DNA from 3 places in the Blastochloris viridis genome. Region 2 is predicted to be linked to each of the others. Evidence: riboswitches for the same ligand, from Rfam matches in the RefSeq annotation. Region 2 holds a riboswitch; each other region holds the start of a gene.
The links. Region 2 has a riboswitch for cobalamin ahead of BVIR_RS10255 (ribonucleoside triphosphate reductase). Riboswitches for the same ligand answer to the same signal wherever they lie in the genome.

Region 1 (6,414 bases), 1.8 Mb from region 2:
TCTTGGTCCCGTTGGGCAGCACGCGGTGCTGGGTGTGCCAGCGCACCGCGCGCGACAGCACCCGGGTCTCGATGTCGCGGCCGATGGTGATCAGCTCGTCCACCGTCAGGGTGTGGTCGACCCGCTCGACGTCCTGCTCGATGATCGGGCCCTCGTCGAGGTCCTTGGTGACGTAGTGGGCAGTGGCGCCGATCAGCTTCACGCCGCGGGTGTGGGCCTGATGGTAGGGCATGGCGCCCTTGAAGCTCGGTAGAAACGAGTGGTGGATGTTGATGGCGCGCCACGCCAGCGCTTCGCACAGCTTGGGCGACAGGATCTGCATGTAGCGGGCGAGCACGATCAGGTCGATCTTGAGGTCGTCGACCAGCTTGATGATCTTGTCCTCTTGCTGGGCGCGGGTCTCGTTGGTCACCGGCAGATGGTAGAACGGAATGCGGTGCCAGCCGCTCATCTGCTCAAGGTCGCGGTGGTTGGAGATGATCGCCGGAATCTCGATCCGCAGGCTGCCGCTGAGGTAGAGATACAGCATATTGTTGAGGCAGTGGCCCTGCTTGGAGACCAGCAGCAGCACGCGGTCCTTGCGGCGCTCGTCGTGAAAGCCCCACTTCATCGAGAACTTGCTGGCGATCGGCGCGAACTTCGGGGTCAGATCGGCGAACGACAGCCCCGGCGGCAGCAGGAACGCCGTGCGCATGAAGAACTGGCCGGTCTCGATGTCACCGAAGTGCGACGACGAGGTGATGAAGCACTCGTGATGGGTCAGAAATCCGCTGACCTCCGCCACCACGCCGATGCGGTCGGGACAGGAGATCGTCAGCGTGAACTGCGGTTGCGCCGGCTCGGAAGAAGCCTGCACGATCTGGGACTGCGGGAGCGGTAACTGCATAATCGCGTGTCCGTACTCGAAGCCGCCGGGTTAGCGGGCGGGATCGATGCAACGGAACCCCGGGGGTCGGGCTCTGCCGCGTCGAGGGATGGAGTCGCGTATCATCGACGAGCAGAACGCGCCTGGGGCCGACCTCGGCGCGGCAATGCCCGCGGCCACGGATTAGCACTCTCCGCGGCCGCTGGCACCCGGATTTCGCCCGGCATACGCATCATGACCGAGACCATGATGTCGCGCCGGCGGTATTTGCGGCGAAACGCCGGGGGCCTGCGTGCCGTTTTTTGGCAGGGCGGAGACCGGGGTCAGGTCAGCGTGCCCGTGGTGTCACCGATGGCCTCGGGCGAGCCGGGCGCTGCGGTGACGGGACGCGGACGCGGCGGGGCGCCAAAGCCCGGACGTGCTCCGAAGCCCGGCCGACCGCCACGAGCGTCACGCGCCGGGCGCTTGGGCGCCGGCAGCAGACCTTCGCGCTGGGCCTGCTTGCGAGCGGCCTTGCGCATGCGACGAACGGCCTCGGCCTTTTCGCGGGTCTTGCGCTCGGAGGGCTTCTCGTAGGCCCGCCGCTGCTTCATCTCGCGGAAGACGCCTTCCCGCTGCATCTTTTTCTTGAGGACTTTGAGGGCTTGTTCGACATTGTTGTCGCGGACGAAAACCTGCAAACGATGTTCCGATCTTTGGGTTGTGCTGCGCGGCCAGCCGGGTACGACGGCGGCAGCCTGGGAAATGCGGTTGCTTATCACGTCCGGCGGGCAACGCTGCGAGAAAACGCGGCCTGCCGCCGAAAATTCGCCATTCTACCTACTCCAGGGTGTTCCTCTGCGAGGAAACCCTTGTGGCTCGGGCCGCCAGCGCCTATATCCCCGCCGGTATCGAACTTTGGCCGGACGATCGGGCCGTTCCGCCCAGGCTTAGCCGGGCGCACGTTCTCAAGTCTTTCCAAACATCGACGAACCTGGAGTTGCGGAACGCGCGCTGTTCTGCGATCACGTGCACCTGACTGGCGGAGGAGACACCACATGATTACCGGCACCGTGAAATTCTACAACGACCAAAAGGGCTATGGCTTCATCCGTCCCGACGACGGCAGCAAGGACGTGTTCGTCCACGCCACTGCGCTCGAGCGTGCCGGCATCCGCGGCCTCGCCGAGGGCCAGAAGGTGACCTTCGACACCGCCGAGGACCGTCGCACCGGCAAGGTCGCGGTCAACAACATCCAGCCGGCGTGATCGCCGGCGGCCCGGCATGCCTTGAGGGTCGGGCCGCGGCTGTTGCGCGACGGATCTGACGCAAGGGAACTTGCGTAACGGATTTTCCGCGGAGGCCTGCCCTGACCCAGGGCGGCGCTGAGTGCGCGCGGAGAAACTCCACAGTCGACTCACAACGGCCGCGCCCGGTTACCGGGCGCGGCCGTTGCCGTTTCGACCGGGCGATTGACGGCGCCGGCCCGGCCGGGTTAGCTGGCGGCATAGTTCCAGCATCCCGGAACACGGTGAAAATCCGTGGCGGACCCGCCGCTGTAATCGGGGACGCCGCTTCGACGGCGAGAGCCAGCCACTGACGGGGACCACCCGGTCGGGAAGGCGCGAGGCGGCGGTCGATCCGAGAGCCAGAAGACCTGCTGGAACGTCAGATCGGGCGAAATCCGATGGCAAAGGGTTTCGGCAGTCCCGCGTGCGCTTGCGCGCGGCCGCTGCCGAACGCCCGGTCGCCAACATGGAGCCCGAGGAATGGACCACACCGCCACTGCCACCACCCGCCCCGCCGCCGCTCAGCCGGCGCCGCGCCCCGCCGTCATCGCCATCCGCAAGAGTTGCGACAGCGAGGGCACCGGCCTGTCGCACTTCGTGCTGATGGACAAAGAGGCTTTGAAATGAACGCGCCGTTCGATCCGACGGCGCTCGGGACGGCCCCCTCGCGGGGCCGTTTCGTCAACAGCGGCATGGGGCCTCAGCTTCAGCCCTACGACATCGGCCACCCCACCCATATCGCGCTGATCTCGCCCGACACCGCGTTCTGGGCGCTGATCGCCAAGGACCAGCTCGCCGACACCCTGGCCGGCGGCGCGCTGCTCGAAGGCTATCGCGCCAGCGCCGACGCCTTCGGCCGCGAGATGGCGGCGCTCAGGTTCGGGCTCAAGCCCTCGGCGGTCTATGTCAACGCCACCGAGCGCTGCAACCTCAACTGCACCTATTGCTACATCCCGGCCGAGATGCGGCGGGACGGCACCGACATGGATGCGCCGACCCTGCTCGACGCACTGTCGCGGCTCGAGCGCTATTTCCGCCGCCACATGCCGGAGGGGCGCAAACCGCAGATCATCTTCCACGGCGCCGAGCCGATGATCGCGCGGGACGCCATCTTCCAGGGCATCGACGCCTTCAAGGACCGCTTCCGCTTCGGGGTGCAGACCAACGCCACGTTGCTCGACGACAAGGCTATCGCCTTCCTTACCAGCCGCGGCGTCGGCATCGGCCTGTCGCTCGACGCCCCGGTCGCGGCGATCGCCGACCGCACCCGCGCGAACTGGAGCGGCGCCGGGGTCTATAACAAGGTGGTCGAGGCGATCGAACGGCTGAAGGGCTATCCGGCCTTCAACGTCATCTGCACCATGAGTTCGCAGAACCTGGACCAGCTCGATGCCATGGTCGAGTTCCTGCACGCCCGCGAGGTGCCGGCATGCATGCTCAACGTCATCCGCTGCACGCTGCCCGGCGCGCGCACGGTGCGGCCCGACGATGCGCCGCTGGCCGAGGCGTTCATCGCCGCGCTGGAGCGCAGCCACGCGCTCTATCGCCAAACCGGCCGCAAGCTGGTGGTGGCGAACTTCGCCAACATCCTGATCGGCATCCTGGCGCCGACCGCGCGGCGGCTGATGTGCGACATCTCGCCGTGCGGCGGCGGGCGGGCGTTCTTCGCGTTGGTGCCGAACGGCGATCTGTTCCCGTGCAGCGAGTTCATCGGCCTGCCTGAGTTCAAGGGCGGCAACCTGTTTGCCGACGACATCGACGAGGTGCTGGCGCAGCCGGCCTTCACCAAGGTCTCCGGCCGCAAGGTCGAGGACATCGCGCCGTGCCGGGGCTGTGCCATCCGCCATTTCTGCGGCTCGCCGTGCCCGGCCGAGGCGCACGAGATGAACGGCGGCATGGATCGCACCGGCGCCTATTGCGAGTTCTACGAGGAGCAGACGCGCTACGCCTTCCGGCTGATCGCCGAGGGCCGCCACGCCGACTTCCTGTGGGACGGCTGGGACGACGGCACCGAGACGGTGTTCGACGCAGCTCGGCTGGGCTGTTGACGTCCGCCGCATCATCCCGGCCGAAGCGCAGCTTCGTGCCGGGATCGGGTGCGGCAGGGAAACGATACTGAAAACGGTCCCGGCTCGGCGCTTCGCGCCGTCCGGGATGGACGAAATCGAACGGCTGCCTGAATTGGATTGAAGGCCCCGGTGTTTTGAGCCGAGTCGCTTTGCCAGCGCGGCGTTCGGGTCTATCGCAGGGCCGATGTCCATTTGGCGGATAATTGCTGGATGATCGGCCGCGTTGTTCTCAGCCTTCTCGGCATCCTGCTGCTCGTTTGGGGCCTCGGCACGCCGCTGGTGGCGATGTTCGGCGCCGAGGCTGAGGGCCGCGTCACCCACGTCCGCCGCCAGGGCGGCGAGCGCGGCGAGGCGGTGCCCAACCGCTACACCTACGCCATCGCCTATGAGTTCCGCTTGCCGGACGGTACCACCGCCGAGGGCGTCACCCAGCGCGTGGGCGATGCGTTTTCGCCCCGCCTTTCCGAAGATGGCCGCCCGCTCAAGGTGCGCTACCTGCGGCATTTTCCGCGCATCAGCACGCTGGGCTGGCGGTGGGAGAACGCGATCGAGAACCTGATCGTTGGCGCAGTGGGAGGCCTCCTGATCGTGCTGCCGTGGCGCAGGCGAAAGGTGGCCGCAACGCGGGCGTGCCGTCAGGCGTGACGGGGCGTTGCTGCTTTGAAGCGTCTTCGAGCTTCGTCATCCCGGCCGAGCGCAGCGAGAGCCGGGATCGGGTGCGGAAGGGGCGCGATACTGAAAACGATCCCGGCCAAGCGCCGGATGCGGGGCATCCGGCGCCCGGCCGGGACGATGACCTCGTCCGCTGCAATCCGTCCCAGCGCCGCGGCTTCAGACTCGGCGCGCTGCGCTCAGCTCATCAGCCGCGGCATCGCCGGCTCCGCGGGGCCGGCGATCTCGGCGCGGATGTCGATGATGGCGTTCTTCCCGTCGACCCGCACCACGGTCGGGCAATGGCCGCGAGCCTCCTCGGCGGTCATGTCGGCGAAGGTGGCGAGGATGACGAGGTCGCCCGGCTGGTTGCCGTGCGCCGCCGCGCCGTTGATGCAGATGACGCCGGAGCCGCGCGGCCCGTCGATGGCGTAGGTGACGAGGCGGGTGCCGCGCGTCACGTTCCACACGTGCAGTTCCTGGTTCGGCAGCATGCGCGCGGCGTCCATCAGGTCGGCGTCGATGGTGCAGCTGCCCTCGTAATGAAGGTCGGCGTGGGTGATGGTGGCGCGATGGATCTTCGACCAGAACATCCGCAGGTGCATGGGGGCGCCCTTCAATCTATCTTTCGCCGTGCCGCTTACCACGCCAGCGGCGTGCCGTCATAGTTGAAGAAGCTGCCGGTCTGCGCCAAGGTCAAGGCGTCGATGGTGGCGATCAGGTTGCGGGCCGACTCGGCCACCGCCAGCGGCGCCTGCGGCCCGCCCATGTCGGTCTTGACCCAGCCCGGATGCACCGCGGCCACCGCGATGCCGGCGTCCTTCAGCTCCAGCGCCAGCGCCTGCATCACCTTGTTCAGCGCGGTCTTGGAGGTGCAATAGGCGACGTCGCCCGGCATCGGCCGCGCCAACTGCCCCATGATGCTCGAGATCATGACGATGCGCGGCTTGATGCCGGCCTCAAGGTTGGACACCAGCGCCTGCGACACCCGCAGCGGGGCCAGGGTGTTGACCGCCAGCGTCCGGGCGAACCCTTCGAAGTCCATGTCGAGCGCGCCCTGGCGCTCGGGGCCGTGGATGCCGGCATTGTTGATCAGCACGTCGAGCGGCTGACCGGCGATGGCATCGGCCAGCGCATCGACGGAGGCCTGATCGGTGACATCCAGGCGGTGAAGGGTAACCTGGCCGGGGTGTTTGCCGGCCAGCACGGCGAGAGGGTCGACGTCCGGGTTGCGGGCGCAGACGAACACGCGCTCGCCGCGCAGCACCAGCTGCTCGACGATGCCAAGGCCGATGCCGCGATTGGCGCCGGTGATCAGATAACTGGCCATGGGAGCCTCCTTACGCTCAGCATATGGGGCGGGTGGCGGCCGCAAGCCAGGCCGCGGTCTGCGCATCGACCAGCGGGCCGATCTCGGCGGCGACGCGGCCGTGGTAGGCGTCGAGCCAGGCGATTTCCTCCGGCGTCAGCAGGGCGGGCTCGACCAGCTGGCGGTCGATCGGCGCCAGCGTCAGCGCCTCGAAGCCGAGCAGCGGCCGCTCGCCGCCCGCGGGGGTCGGCA
Region 2 (6,414 bases):
CGCCGACCTTCACCGCGGCGGAGTTCGAGGCGATGGGATATCGCATGGTGATCTGGCCGGTGTCCTCGCTACGGGTCGCGGCCAAGGCGCAGGAGAAGCTCTACGCCACCCTCGCCCGCAACGGCAGCACCAAGGCGATGCTCGGCGAGATGCAGACCCGCGCCGAGCTCTACGACCTGATCGGCCTCGCCGCGTTCGAGGCGCTCGACGCCTCGATCGTGTCGACGGTGCTGCCGGGCGCCGCCGCCGCGGAGTGATCGGGCCTTGCGCGCGCCGGGGCGGCCGCCTCGGCGGGCGCAGGTGGCGGCGCGCCGGCGGCCGCAGGTCCCGCGGTCCCGGCGCGCTTGCCAAGGTGCGGCACCACCACCGGCGCCGCGCTGGCGCGGCGGCCGAGCCGGCCGGCGCGGGCCAGGGTTCGCAGCTGGTCGCGGACCCATCCCGTCATGGCGTCAGGTCCGCTCGATGTCGGCGACCGCGCGATCGAGCGCGTCGGCGATGGCGCGCGCCGCCTCGTCGGTGAGCGGCACCCGCTCCATCCGCATCCGGAGCGCGAGCTTCAGATTCTCCATGGCGCGGATCACCGGCGCCGGCACTTCGGCCCGGCTCGCACCGACCTCGGCCATGCGGACCAGCATCGCCTCCACCGTCGCGCGGTTGGCGTTGAGATAGGCTCGCCCGGCATCGGTGACGGTGTAGAGCTTCTTGCTGCCGTCGCTGTGGCCGACATCGACGAAGCCCTGCTCCTCAAGCAGCGTCAGGGCGGGATAGATGGTGCCGGGGCTCGGGCTGTAGGCGCCGTTGACCGCGGCCTCGATCGACTTGATCAGCTCGTAGCCGTGCCGCGGCCGCTCGGCGATCAGATGCAGCACGACGAGATGAAGATCGCCGTGGGCGAACAGCCGGCCCAGCCGGCCGCCGCGGCCGCGACCGTGGCCGGGCTCGCCCAATGTCGCATGATCGTCGGCGAAACCGCGCCGCATGCGGCCATGGCCGCCGCCCAATCCGTCGAATCGGGATTTGAACATTTTATCCTCCGTCAGTCCTGGTTGGTGGCGCCGCGGCCGATCGCCGCGACGATGTCTCGAACGTCGCCGGCCTGGACGCGAACGTGGGTGGTGTCGCGGACCGGCACGCCGGACACATCGCCGGATTGCCGGACCACGACGATCGGTCCCTCCGCACAACGGTCGATGCAGCCGCACGGCCGCACCTCGATGTCGGTTCGACCGCTGGCCGCCACCTCGCGCTTGAGGTCGTCGACCAAAGAGCGGTCGTTCCAACGACAGCGGCAGTCGGATCCGGCACAGACCGCGATCACTGCCCCGGCCTCGGACCCGCTTTCCGACGCCGATGAGCGGCGTTCGGCGCCGGCCGCCGCGTGCCGCCTGTGCCGGCCTGCCGCCGGCGGGGCGTCGGCCCGGCCCTCCCCCAGCGCCCTCGCCAGCCCTCTCAGCAGGGCGGCAAGGCCCGCGGAACCGCAGCCTCCCGCCCGGTTTCGCTGGTGTCCGCCGCCGTGGCGGTGTCGCCGGCGGCGCCCCATTTCGATCTGCATGATATATCCTCGTACGTTTCGATGAGATTTCGATACATCTAATCGCCATCGAAAACAAGTCTGCCGACGTCGATTTGACGCCAGCCAAGGCGCCGGCGGGCGCGGCGGGATCGGAATTGTGTTTTTGATCAAGGAGATGGCGCCAGATGGTCGCGTCAATGGCGACCGGGCGCGCCGGCCGACGCGCGCCGTCACCGAGCGCGGCGCCAGCGCGCGGGAATTCTTGTCGTTGAATCAGACGCTTAGGACGACGCCACCGTGCTCGCCTGCCCCACCAGCTCCGCGTCGGCGCAGCCGGCGACGCGGAACGGCTGCAGCCGGGAGGTCACGCCCAGCGCCGCGAGCTCGCTGCAGAGCCGCGCCAGCGCGACCTCGTCGAGCAGTGCCGGGTGGACGGTGGTGCGCAGGTCGCAGGCGACGCCGCTGGCAAGCAGGAGCTTCAGGCTGGCGCGCGCCGCCTCGCCGCTGCCGGCGACGCCGGTGATGCGGGCGTAGTCGTCGAACGGCGCCTTGATATCGAAGCCGACCCAGTCGACGAGCGGCAGCAGCGCGGCAAGCCGCTCCGGCGCCGGGCCGCCGGTGTGCAGGCCGACGCGAAACCCCAGCGCCCGCACCTCCCCGGCCGCCTCCGTCAGCGCCGCCTGAACCGATGGCTCGCCGCCGGAGAACACCACGCCGTCGAGAAGGCCGCGGCGGGCCGTAAGGAACGCCAGCACATCAGGCCACGCGACCTGCTCGGCGCCGCGCGGCGGCAGCAGATGCGGATTGTGGCAGTAGCGGCAACGCCACGGGCAACCCTGCAAGAACACCGTGGCGACGAGTTGGCCCGGCCAATCGCAGCACGACAGCCGCGCCAGCCCGCCGATGCGCAACTCAGCCAAGCTCGGTCTCAAGCTTCACCCGCCCCTCGCTGAAGCAGCGCCGCTCGGCGAACTCGCCTTGCTTGCCGCGATTGAACGACGCCACCGGGCGGTGATAGCCCATCACCCGCGTCCAGATTTCGCAAGGCTGGCGTTCGCTATCCTTCAGCTCAATGACGGGCTTGAGGTCGGCGGGAGACGGCATATGGGTCATGGCGGGCTCCAGTTCAGTTAATGGGCTGCGGCGTGCTGCTTGCGAGCGATCAGCTCGGCGTCGCATTTCGGGCAGAAAGCGTGCTCACCTTTAATGTAGCCGTGTTTGGGGCAGATCGAGAACGTCGGCGTTACGGTGAGATAAGGCAGTCGGAAGTTTTCCAGCGCCCGCCGCACCAGTGTCTTGCACGCCGCGGCGGAGGAAATGCGCTCCCCCATATAGAGATGCAGCACGGTGCCGCCGGTGTACTTGCGCTGTAGTTCGTCCTGCCGCGCCAGGGCCTCGAACGGATCGTCGGTGAACCCGACCGGCAGCTGGCTGGAATTGGTGTAGTAGGGCTGGTCGGGCGTGCCGGCCTGCAGGATGCCGGGGAAGCGCTTCCTGTCCTCCCGCGCGAAGCGGTAGGTGGTGCCCTCGGCCGGCGTCGCCTCAAGGTTATAGAGGTGGCCGGTCTCCTCCTGGAACGCGGTGATGCGCGCGCGCAGATGGTCGAGCACCCGCACCGCGAAGGCGTGGCCGAACTCCGTGGTGATGTCCTCGGCGTCCGCAGTGAAGTTGCGGATCATCTCGTTGATGCCGTTGACGCCGATGGTGGCGAAGTGGTTGCGCAGCGTGCCGAGATAGCGCCGCGTGTAGGGAAACAGCCCGGCGTCGATGTGGCGCTGGATCACCTTGCGCTTGATCTCGAGGCTGGTGCGCGCGATCTCCAACAGCGCATCGAGGCGCGCGAACAGCTTGGCGTCGTCACCGCGGCTGGTGTAGCCGAGCCGGGCGCAGTTGAGCGTGACGACGCCGACCGACCCGGTCTGCTCGGCGGAGCCGAACAGGCCGTTGCCGCGCTTGAGAAGTTCGCGCAAGTCGAGTTGAAGCCGGCAGCACATCGAGCGCACCATGTGCGGCTTCAGCTCGGAATTGACGAAGTTCTGGAAGTACGGCAGCCCGTATTTCGCCGTCATCTCGAACAGAAGCCCGGCGTTCTCACTCTCCCACGGAAAATCGGGGGTGATGTTGTAGGTCGGGATCGGGAAGGTGAAGACGCGGCCCTTGGCGTCACCTTTGGTCATCACCTCGATATAGGCGCGGTTGATGCCGTCCATCTCGACCTGGAGATCGCCGTAGGTGAAATCCATCTCCTCGCCGGCAATCACCGGAACTTGGTCGCGCAGGTCGTCGGGGCAGGTCCAGTCGAAGGTGAGATTGGTGAACGGCGTCTGGGTGCCCCAGCGCGAGGGCACGTTGAGGTTATAGACCAGTTCCTGAATGCACTGGCGCACCTCGGCGTAGGACAGTTGGTCCTTGCGCACGAACGGCGCGAGATAGGTGTCGAACGAGGAAAATGCCTGGGCGCCGGCCCACTCGTTCTGCAGCGTGCCGAGGAAGTTGACGATCTGGCCGACCGCGCTGGAGAGGTGCTTCGGCGGCGCCGCCTCGACCTTGCCCGGCACGCCGTTCAGGCCCTCCATCAGCAGCGTGCGCAGCGACCAGCCGGCGCAATAGCCGGCCAGCATGTCGAGGTCGTGGATATGAAGATCGCCCTCGCGGTGGGCGCGGCCGACCTCGGGCGGGTAGACGTGCGACAGCCAATAATTGGCCACCACCTTGCCGGAAACGTTGAGGATCAGCCCGCCCAGCGAATATCCCTGGTTGGCGTTGGCGCTCACCCGCCAGTCCGCCCGGTCGAGATATTCATTGACCGAGGTTTCGACGTCGACCGCCGTCCTGGCGTCGCGGCGCAGGCGGGCGCGCTGCTCGCGATAGACGATGTACGCGCGCGCCGTGGCAAAATGGTCGGCCGAGATCAGCACCTGCTCGACCACGTCCTGGATCTGCTCGATGTGCGGTGCCTGACCCTGGAAGCGGTGGGCGAGCACCTTGATCGCCTGCTCGGCCAGCCGGGCGCTGTCCGGCCGGTCGAACTCGCCGGTTGCCTTGCCGGCGCGCTCGATGGCGACGCGGATCTTGTCGCCGTCGAACACCACCGGCTGCCCGGTTCGCTTGATGACGTTGGACGGCAGAACGACGGGATCGGCGGGGGACATGGCGCTCCTCGGCACGGAGTTTCCTCGGCAGAACGGGCGGAGGACACCGGAGGCCGTGGCCGGCAGGCGGCGACAGCCGCAGGCGCCGGTCCGCGCTCCGCCGGGACACCCCGCCCGAGGACGTCGATGCGGGAACCGAAATCGCATGGCGATCCCAGTTCGTCCTTTCGCCAAAACCCCTGCTCGAGCGAGGGCTGTTGGCGATCGGAATACGAAACGCCGGCCCAAACAGGCCGGCTTCGTACCGTGCTGCGGCAGGTCTCCTGGCTCGCGGGTCGTTGCCTTCGTCCGTCTTCCCGGAACCCTCAAGCCCCAGTGACTTCACATGGACGTCGGCTCGCCGCTCACAGTTGCGGGGGCAGCGCCGGACTTGCACCGGCTTCCCTCTTAGCCCCAGATGTTGATCATCGCGGGGACCGAGGCACTATATGCTGTAGCTTTGTCGCCTGAGTCGAGTCAAGAACGCGTCCCCCGCCGGCTGTGAACGGCGTCAGCCGGCGGTATCCACCGCCACGACCGGCCGAGCCGGGATCGGATGGTGGCGATCATCGACCGCCACCATCACGAACTGGCCATGGCCGCATAAACGCCGCGCACCGGTGCCCAGCGTTTCGGCCCACATCTCCACCGTAACCGTCATCGACGTGTTGCCGACCGCGCTGACCCGCGACACCAATTCGACGATCTCGCCTTCGTGGACGTGGGCGGTGAAATCGACTCGTTTTGCCGCGGCCAACACCACCGAGCGGCGGCAATAGCGCGTCGCCACCACGAATGCCGCCTTGCCCATGGCGGCAAGCGCGTTGCCGCCATAGAGGCTGCCGTAATGGCTGGTGTGCTCGGGAAACACCAGCTCCACCGAGCGCAGTTCAGCGTCCGGCTCCACCATCGGCGCCGGCTTGAGCTGTGGCAATTGGCCGCCGAGGCCAGCGAGTTCGCCGACCGCGACCATGTTGAACACGCCACCGCCGCAGCGGCGGCGCTCGCCGGTCAGCGGCGCCTCCGCCACCATCTCGACCTCTGCCGCCAGCGAACGGCGGCCGACTTTGACCACCCGTCCGGTCAGCTCGATGATATCGCCGAGCCGGCCGGGCGCCTTGAAGTCGATGCCGTCGCACGATGCGGTGACGAAATCGACCGGAGCGTGGCGCGTCGCGGTGATGAACGCCACCTTGTCCATGTGGGCGAGGCCAATGCCGCCGAACAGCGTGCCGTGGTGGTTGGTGTCGCCGGGAAAGACGATATCGACCAGCCGCGTGGCCCGCACCACCTGCCCCCTCATTCAGCTGCCTCCGCCCTGTTGGCGCGCATCTGCCGCGCAGCCTCCATCATGTTGACCAACGCCGGGCGAACTTCCTCCCAGCGCCGCGTCTTCAATCCGCAGTCCGGATTGACCCAGATCTGATCCGGCGACAACCGGCGCGCAGCCTTCGTCAACAGTTCTATCATCTCGGCGGTGGTCGGCACGCGGGGCGAATGGATGTCGTAGACGCCGGGACCGATCTCGTTGGGATAGTGGTAGAGCGCGAACGCCTCGAGCAGTTCCATCTTCGAACGCGAGGTTTCGATCGAGATGACGTCGGCGTCCAGTGCCCCGATCGAGTCGATGATGTCGTTGAACTCGGCGTAGCACATGTGGGTGTGGATCTGGGTGCCGTCGCGCACGCCCGCCGCGGCAAGCCGGAAGCAATCCACCGCCCAATCGAGATAGGCACGCCACTCGGCGCGGCGCAGCGGCAACCCTTCGCG
Region 3 (6,414 bases), 940 kb from region 2:
TGCGGCTTTTCCGCCGCAACCGCCGACCTCCGCACTCGCCGCGGGCTGGGCCGAGGCGACCGCCGAGCCGCGCCGCTACGGCTTCCATGCCACGCTGAAGGCGCCGTTCGCGCTGGCTGAAGGCACGAGCATCGACGACCTGCTCGAGGCGGCGGCGACCTTCGCCGCCGCGCCGCGCGCCATTCCCGAGGTGCGCCTTGAGACGCGCGTCATCGCCGGCTTCGTGGCGCTGACACCGGCCGAGCCGAGCGAAGCGCTCGGCGCCCTCGCCGGCGACTGCGTGCGCACGTTCGACCGCTTCCGCGCCGCGCTGACGCCGGAGGATCGCGCCCGGCGCGCGCCGGAGCGGCTGTCGCCACGCCAACTCGGCTATCTCGACCGCTGGGGCTATCCGTTCGTGTTCGAGGAGTTCCGCTTCCACATGACGCTGACCGGCCGCCTGGCGCCCAAAGCCGCCGAGGCAGCGTGCCTCGCTCTCGCGAGCGCCCACGGTGCCGCCTGCGGCGAGGGGCCGGTCGAGATCTCCACCCTTGCGCTATTCGTACAATCCGCCCCCGACGCACGATTCCGCATCCTGTCGTCGTGGCCGTTGCGGAACGCGTGACCCGCCGCCGGCGGTTGGAACCTGAAACGCGGCAGCGGCGTTTGGTCCGGTTCGATCGCCGGGATCATGAGGTTGGATGCGATGACGAAGATCGATCGCCGCGCCGCGCTGACTGGATCGCTCACCCTCGCTGCCGCCGGCAGTCTCGCCGCGACCAAGGCACAAGGCCAGGCTGGAGCCGCACGCGAGGGAACCACCCTCGTCACGCCGGAGCCGCTATCGCAGGCACCCGGCTTCTACCGCTACAAGGTGGGCAGCCTCACCGTCACCGCGCTGCACGATGGCTTCTCCCTTCGTCCGCTCGACGCCTCGTTCGTACCCAACGCCGCGCTGGACGAGGTGACGCGGGCGCTGGCCGAGGCTTTCCTGCCGACCGACGCCGTCCCGCTCACCTTCACCGCGCTGCTGGTCGACACCGGCAGCCAGCGCATCCTGATCGACACTGGCACCGGCGGCCGGTTGGGCCCCACCAGCGGCCAGCTCGCCGCCAATCTGGCGGCAGCCGGCGTCGCGCCGGATTCGATCCAGACCGTGGTGATCAGCCATTTCCACGGCGATCACATCAACGGCCTCAAGACCGGGGACGGCGCGCTCGCCTTTGCCAAGGCCGAGGTGCTGGTGCCGCAGCCCGAGTGGGCCTACTGGATGGACGACGGCATGATGAGCCGCGCCCCCAAGCCGCTGGAGGGCAATTTCCGCAATGCCCGCCGCGTGTTCGGCGACATCGGCGAGCGGGTAAGGCGGTTCGAGTGGGGCCAGGAGATTGCCGGTGGCATCTCCGCCATCGACGCCCCCGGCCATACCCCCGGCCACACCGCTTTCCTGCTGTCCTCCGGGCGCGAGGAACTGCTGGTGCTGTCCGACACCGCCAACCATCCGGCGCTGTTCGTGCGCCATCCCGGATGGGCGGCGGTGTTCGACATGGATTGGGACACTGCGCGAATGACGCGCCGCAAGCTGCTCGACCGTGCCGCGGCCGAGCGGGTGCGCGTCGCCGGGTTCCATTTCCCGTTCCCGGCCAACGGCCACATCCTGCGCGAGGGCTCCGGCTACCGCTTCGTGCCGGTGCAGTGGTCGGCACAGGTGTGATCCCGCCATCAAGGCCGGGGCGTTTCGCCGTTTCCGGACACCGATTTGGCCGAAGCTGTTTCGGTGGATCGCGCCAAGACCTAGCGGAAACTTCCCATGCGGAAACATGGTGCCGGGCGGCATCGCTGATCTGCCGCCAGGCCGGCTTGCGTCCCGTCATCGGCATCCCATCTGGACGCCATGAGCACGACCCACCTGCATTGGACCGACACCTTCGACCCCGCCGATCCCTATGAGCGGGCTGCGCTGCAGCGGCTGTCGGTGCTGGCACAATTGCTCGACAGCGCGTTCGAGGTGCCCGGCACCAAGGTTCGGCTCGGGCTGGACGCCATGATCGGCCTCGTTCCCGGCATCGGCGACGCCATCTCGGCGGCGCTCGGCTCCTATCTGGTCTACGAGGCCCGTCAGCTTGGCGCGCCGAACCATCTGGTCGCCCGCATGGCCGGCAACGTGATGCTGGATTTCGCGCTCGGCGCAGTGCCCGTACTTGGCGACGCGGCCGATGTGCTGTTCCGCGCCAACAAGCGCAACATGGCGCTGCTGCAGCGCCACCTGGAGCGCAAGGCCCGCCGGCGCACCATCGACGGCACCGCCACCCGGCTGTAGCCGCCGCGCCGGCCCGCCATGGCCGCGGCCGGGCATAACGGTGGCAGAACCGTGGCCAAGCCTTGACAACACCTTAACGAAACTGCGAATTGGCCCTGTGCAGGTGGGCCGGTGCATCCGGCCCAGGGAACACGGTGAGGACGGCCGCGGAGCGGCTGGACGAATCCGAGGCTGCCCCCGCAACTGTGAGCGGTGAGCCAACCGTCGATACGCCACTGGAGGTCCAGCTCTGGGAAGGCGGCGGCAGGCGATGACCCGCGAGCCAGGAGACCGACCTGTGCGAGTCACCTTCCGGCGTGCGGGGCGCGCGGCCGGGGCGGTCTCTCCGCTCGGTGACAGTGGAACTGTCGCGGAGGGTCGGCCATGCGCCACGCCTTGAGCTTTGAACGATGCCAGCGCTGGGCGAAAGCCTGGGCCGCCGCGATTCCTGTCGATCTTCTGGCTCCCGGAGATGCGTCATGGCGGCGTCCGCCCGCTCGGCTTTGCATAGCTTTCTGCTTACGACCTCGTTGATCCCGCTCGTCGCACTGCCGGCGCTGGCGCAATCTGACAACGATCTGCCCGAACTCGTGGTCACCGCCAGCCAAGTGCCGGTGGAAGCCTCCAAGGTCGGGTCGGCGGTGACGGTGATTCGAGGCGACGAACTGCGTGCCAACGGCATCACCACGGTGCCCGACGCGCTGCGGCAGGTCGCCGGCGTCGCCGTCGGCACCACCGGCCCGCGCGGCGGCCTCACCGAGGTGCGCATGCGCGGCATGAAGCCGACCCACCTCATGGTGATGATCGACGGCGTGAAGGTGAACGGCGTCGACAACAACAGCTTCGACTTCGCCGGCTTCCTGGTCGACGACATCGAGCGCATCGAGGTGCTGCGCGGCCCGCAGTCCGGCGTGTGGGGCGCCGACGCCCAGGCCGGCGTGATTTCGGTGATCACCAAGAGCGGCCGCGGCCTGGCCAAGCCGGAACTCACCACGCGCGCCGAGATCGGCACCCGCAATTCGGGTGGCGCGGCCGCCTCGGCACGCGGCGCGGTCGGCCCGGTCTACGGCGCGCTGACGGTGTCGAACGAATCGACGCGCGGCTTCAACGTCTCGCGCTGGGGCTCGGAAACCGACGGCAGCCACGCCACCGTGGTGTCCGGCAAGGCCGGTGTCGACTTCAACGAGTATTTCAATCTCGAAGGCTCGGTCCACTGGATGGACCGTGCGACCAAGACCGACAATAGCGACTATGCCACCATCGGCTACCTGCCGGACTGGACGCCCATTCCGGCCAATCCGGCGACCTATGGCCGCGTGGTCGACAAGGCCGACACCTCGGCCTACGACAATTTGTCGGCGAGCGCGGTCGGCACGCTGAAGCTGTGGGATGGCCGCTGGACCCAGACCTTCGGCATCAAGTCCTTCGAGCACAATCTGGATTCGCGCTCGCCGGAGTGGGGCAACTATTTCTACAACGGCCAGCGCACCACGCTCGACACCAAGGGCGCACTGAAGTTCGAAACACCTTGGCTGGCCGGCGCCCAGAATACCCTCGCCATCGGCGCCGATTACCAGGACGAGGACTATCGTCAATCGGGCCCCTATGTCGATCCGACCTGGACCGCCGGCCTGTCGCGGTCGCAGACCGGCCTGTTCGCTGAGTATCTGCTCGATCTGCCGACCGGGCTCGCGCTCTCGACGGCGGTGCGCCACGACGACTTCGAAGTGTTCGAGGATGCCGATACTTGGCGCGTGACGGCCTCGCAGACGTTTTCCACCGGCACCCGGCTGCATTCCTCGGTCGGCACCGGCGTCACCAAGCCGACCTTCCTGCAGCAGTTCGGCAGCATTCCCGGCACCTTCGTCGGCAATCCTGACCTCAAGCCCGAGCAGTCGACCGGCTGGGATACCGGCGTCGAACAGACCCTGATCGACGGCAAGCTGTTCTTCGACGTCACCTATTTCTGGATGGACCTCACCGACGAGATCCGCACCGTCACCCTCGGCAGCGGCCTCAAAAGCGCGGTCAATTCGCCGATGAGAACCGAGCGCCAGGGCGTCGAAGTCGCGCTCAAGGCCGAGCCCCTGCCGTGGTTGTCGCTGGAGGGCACCTACACCTACACCGACGCCGATGCCTACGACACCGCCCAGCAGACCGTGCTCGGCGCCACCCGCATTCCGATGCACGCCGCCTCCGGCCGCGCCACGGTGAAGTTCGCCGATGGCCGCGGGCGCGCAACTGTAGCGGTGGTGTTCAACGGCTCGATGATGGACACATACTATGGCCTCAACACCGAGCGGGTCGAACTCGGGTCCTACACCCTGGTCAACGCGTTGATATCGTATGACCTGACGCCGCAGACCACGATCTACCTGCGCGCTGACAACATGTTCGACGAGACATACGAGGAGGTCTACTCGTACCTGTCGCCCGGCGCGGTGGTCTATGCCGGCCTCAAGGTCAAGCTCGGCGGCGAGGCCGAGCCGAAGGCGATCGCCGCCCGTTACTGACCGCTGCAGTCCTGCCGCCGCCCGGCGCGGCGGCAGGAACGCAGGACTGCCAGCTGCGCTTTTCGGGCTCCGCCGACCCGATCGAGCCGGCCAGCCGCTCAACGGACGGTCGACCGGGACCCACAACGATCGCAGAGAGGCGTCTTCACCGCTGCCCGCCGGCGAAAAGCCCCTCGCCCCGCGCCGGCGGTCGCCGCCGTCACTCGGCTGTTTCGGTGATGATCCAGGCGAGATAGGCCGGCTCGCCACCGGTCACCGGCACCACCACGATGGCTGGGGTCTTGTAGGGGTGGCGCGCCCTCACCGCCGCCACCACGGCGTCGGATCGCGTCGTGTTGGTCTTGACGATCATCACCGTCTCCTGGGCGCGTTCGACCACGCCCTCCCAGCGATAGATCGAGCGCATGCCGGGCAGGATGTTGACGCAGGCCGCCAGCGTCGCCTCGATCAACGCCAAGCCTGCAGCCTCCGCCTCCACGACCGAGGGCCACGTCGTATAAACGAGCGCCGCCTGTTCCATAGCTTTGTCTCCAGCGCTGGATGCTGCGATCGGAGGGGGGGACGGCCGCGGCACGGTGGTTTATGCAGGTCGCAACAGCCGAGTCTTTGCAGGAATTCCAGGCGCACCCTATGTTGGCGCAGTCTGAAAATGCTGGCTAGCCGCCGCAATGCACGAATCCCCTCGCCGTTTTGACAAGGTCGCCTTCGTCGGGAGCCCGGCTCCGGACGCTCAGGCGGCGCTCGCCCGTTTCGAGGCGCGCTATGGCCGCTGCGACCCCAACGACGCCGACGTCGTGGTGGCGCTGGGCGGCGACGGGCTCATGCTGCAGACCCTCCACCACGTCATGCACAAGGGAACCCCGATCTACGGCATGAATTGTGGTTCGGTCGGCTTCCTGATGAACGACTTCATCGAGGACGGCATCGTCGGCCGCCTCGCAGCAGCCGAGCCGACCATCATCCACCCGCTGGTGATGACCGCGCGCGACGGCGACGGCGCCATCCACATCGCCAATGCCATCAACGAGGTGTCGCTGCTGCGCCAGTCCTACCAGGCGGCCAAGTTGCGCATCCTGGTCGACGGCCGCGAGCGCCTCGCCGAACTGATCTGCGACGGTATCCTGGTCGCCACCCCTGCCGGCTCGACCGCCTATAACCTCTCGGCCCACGGGCCGATCCTGCCGCTCGACTCGCCGCTGCTGGCGCTGACGCCGCTGTCGGCGTTCCGGCCGCGGCGCTGGCGCGGCGCCATCCTACCCGACCGCGCCGAGGTCCGCATCGAGGTGCTGGAGGCCGACAAGCGCCCGGTGAGCGCGGCCGCCGACCACATCGAGGTCCGCAACGTCCGGGAGGTATCGGCGCGCATGGACCCGTCGATCTCTTTGACAATGCTGTTCGACCCCGGCCACAGCCTTGATGAGCGCATCCTGCGCGAGCAGTTCGGCACCTGATACCCGCGGCTGCTGAACTTGATCTTCCACCCACCCCGGCGCAACCCAGTCGGCCACCGGTTTTTCCCGCAAGCGCGTTTTCCCAGCGGAACGCTTCCGTCTCCACGGATCCTTAACGGTCGGTTGTTAGCCTGGATCAAAGTCCGGACAACGGCCGACGCATGTTCCACAT

Region 1: another riboswitch for cobalamin. It lies ahead of cbpA (modified peptide precursor CbpA); the one in region 2 lies ahead of BVIR_RS10255 (ribonucleoside triphosphate reductase).
Region 3: another riboswitch for cobalamin. It lies ahead of BVIR_RS06175 (TonB-dependent receptor plug domain-containing protein); the one in region 2 lies ahead of BVIR_RS10255 (ribonucleoside triphosphate reductase).

What each region holds. Positions count from the first base shown of each region.
Region 1 covers NZ_CP012946.1:452,499-458,912, forward strand. Annotated here, with positions in the region: gene purU (formyltetrahydrofolate deformylase) at 1-886, opposite strand, end outside; gene rpsU (30S ribosomal protein S21) at 1,189-1,545, opposite strand; gene BVIR_RS02055 (cold-shock protein) at 1,903-2,112, shown strand; cobalamin riboswitch at 2,368-2,501, shown strand; gene cbpA (modified peptide precursor CbpA) at 2,614-2,760, shown strand; gene cbpB (peptide-modifying radical SAM enzyme CbpB) at 2,757-4,181, shown strand; gene BVIR_RS02065 (DUF3592 domain-containing protein) at 4,413-4,847, shown strand; gene panD (aspartate 1-decarboxylase) at 5,054-5,473, opposite strand; gene BVIR_RS02075 (SDR family oxidoreductase) at 5,494-6,183, opposite strand; gene BVIR_RS02080 (aminopeptidase P family protein) at 6,200-6,414, opposite strand, start outside.
Region 2 covers NZ_CP012946.1:2,331,146-2,337,559, forward strand. Annotated here, with positions in the region: gene prpB (methylisocitrate lyase) at 1-257, shown strand, start outside; gene BVIR_RS10235 (PadR family transcriptional regulator) at 450-1,025, opposite strand; gene BVIR_RS10240 ((2Fe-2S) ferredoxin domain-containing protein) at 1,037-1,264, opposite strand; gene BVIR_RS10245 (anaerobic ribonucleoside-triphosphate reductase activating protein) at 1,795-2,433, opposite strand; gene nrdD (anaerobic ribonucleoside-triphosphate reductase) at 2,426-2,626, opposite strand; gene BVIR_RS10255 (ribonucleoside triphosphate reductase) at 2,644-4,665, opposite strand; cobalamin riboswitch at 4,902-5,101, opposite strand; gene BVIR_RS10260 (acyl-CoA thioesterase) at 5,156-5,947, opposite strand; gene metE (5-methyltetrahydropteroyltriglutamate--homocysteine S-methyltransferase) at 5,944-6,414, opposite strand, start outside.
Region 3 covers NZ_CP012946.1:1,391,255-1,397,668, reverse strand. Annotated here, with positions in the region: gene BVIR_RS06190 (DUF1045 domain-containing protein) at 1-604, shown strand, start outside; gene BVIR_RS06185 (MBL fold metallo-hydrolase) at 686-1,693, shown strand; gene BVIR_RS06180 (DUF4112 domain-containing protein) at 1,874-2,299, shown strand; cobalamin riboswitch at 2,384-2,592, shown strand; gene BVIR_RS06175 (TonB-dependent receptor plug domain-containing protein) at 2,758-4,791, shown strand; gene cutA (divalent-cation tolerance protein CutA) at 4,991-5,311, opposite strand; gene BVIR_RS06165 (NAD kinase) at 5,460-6,242, shown strand; gene BVIR_RS06160 (response regulator) at 6,404-6,414, shown strand, end outside.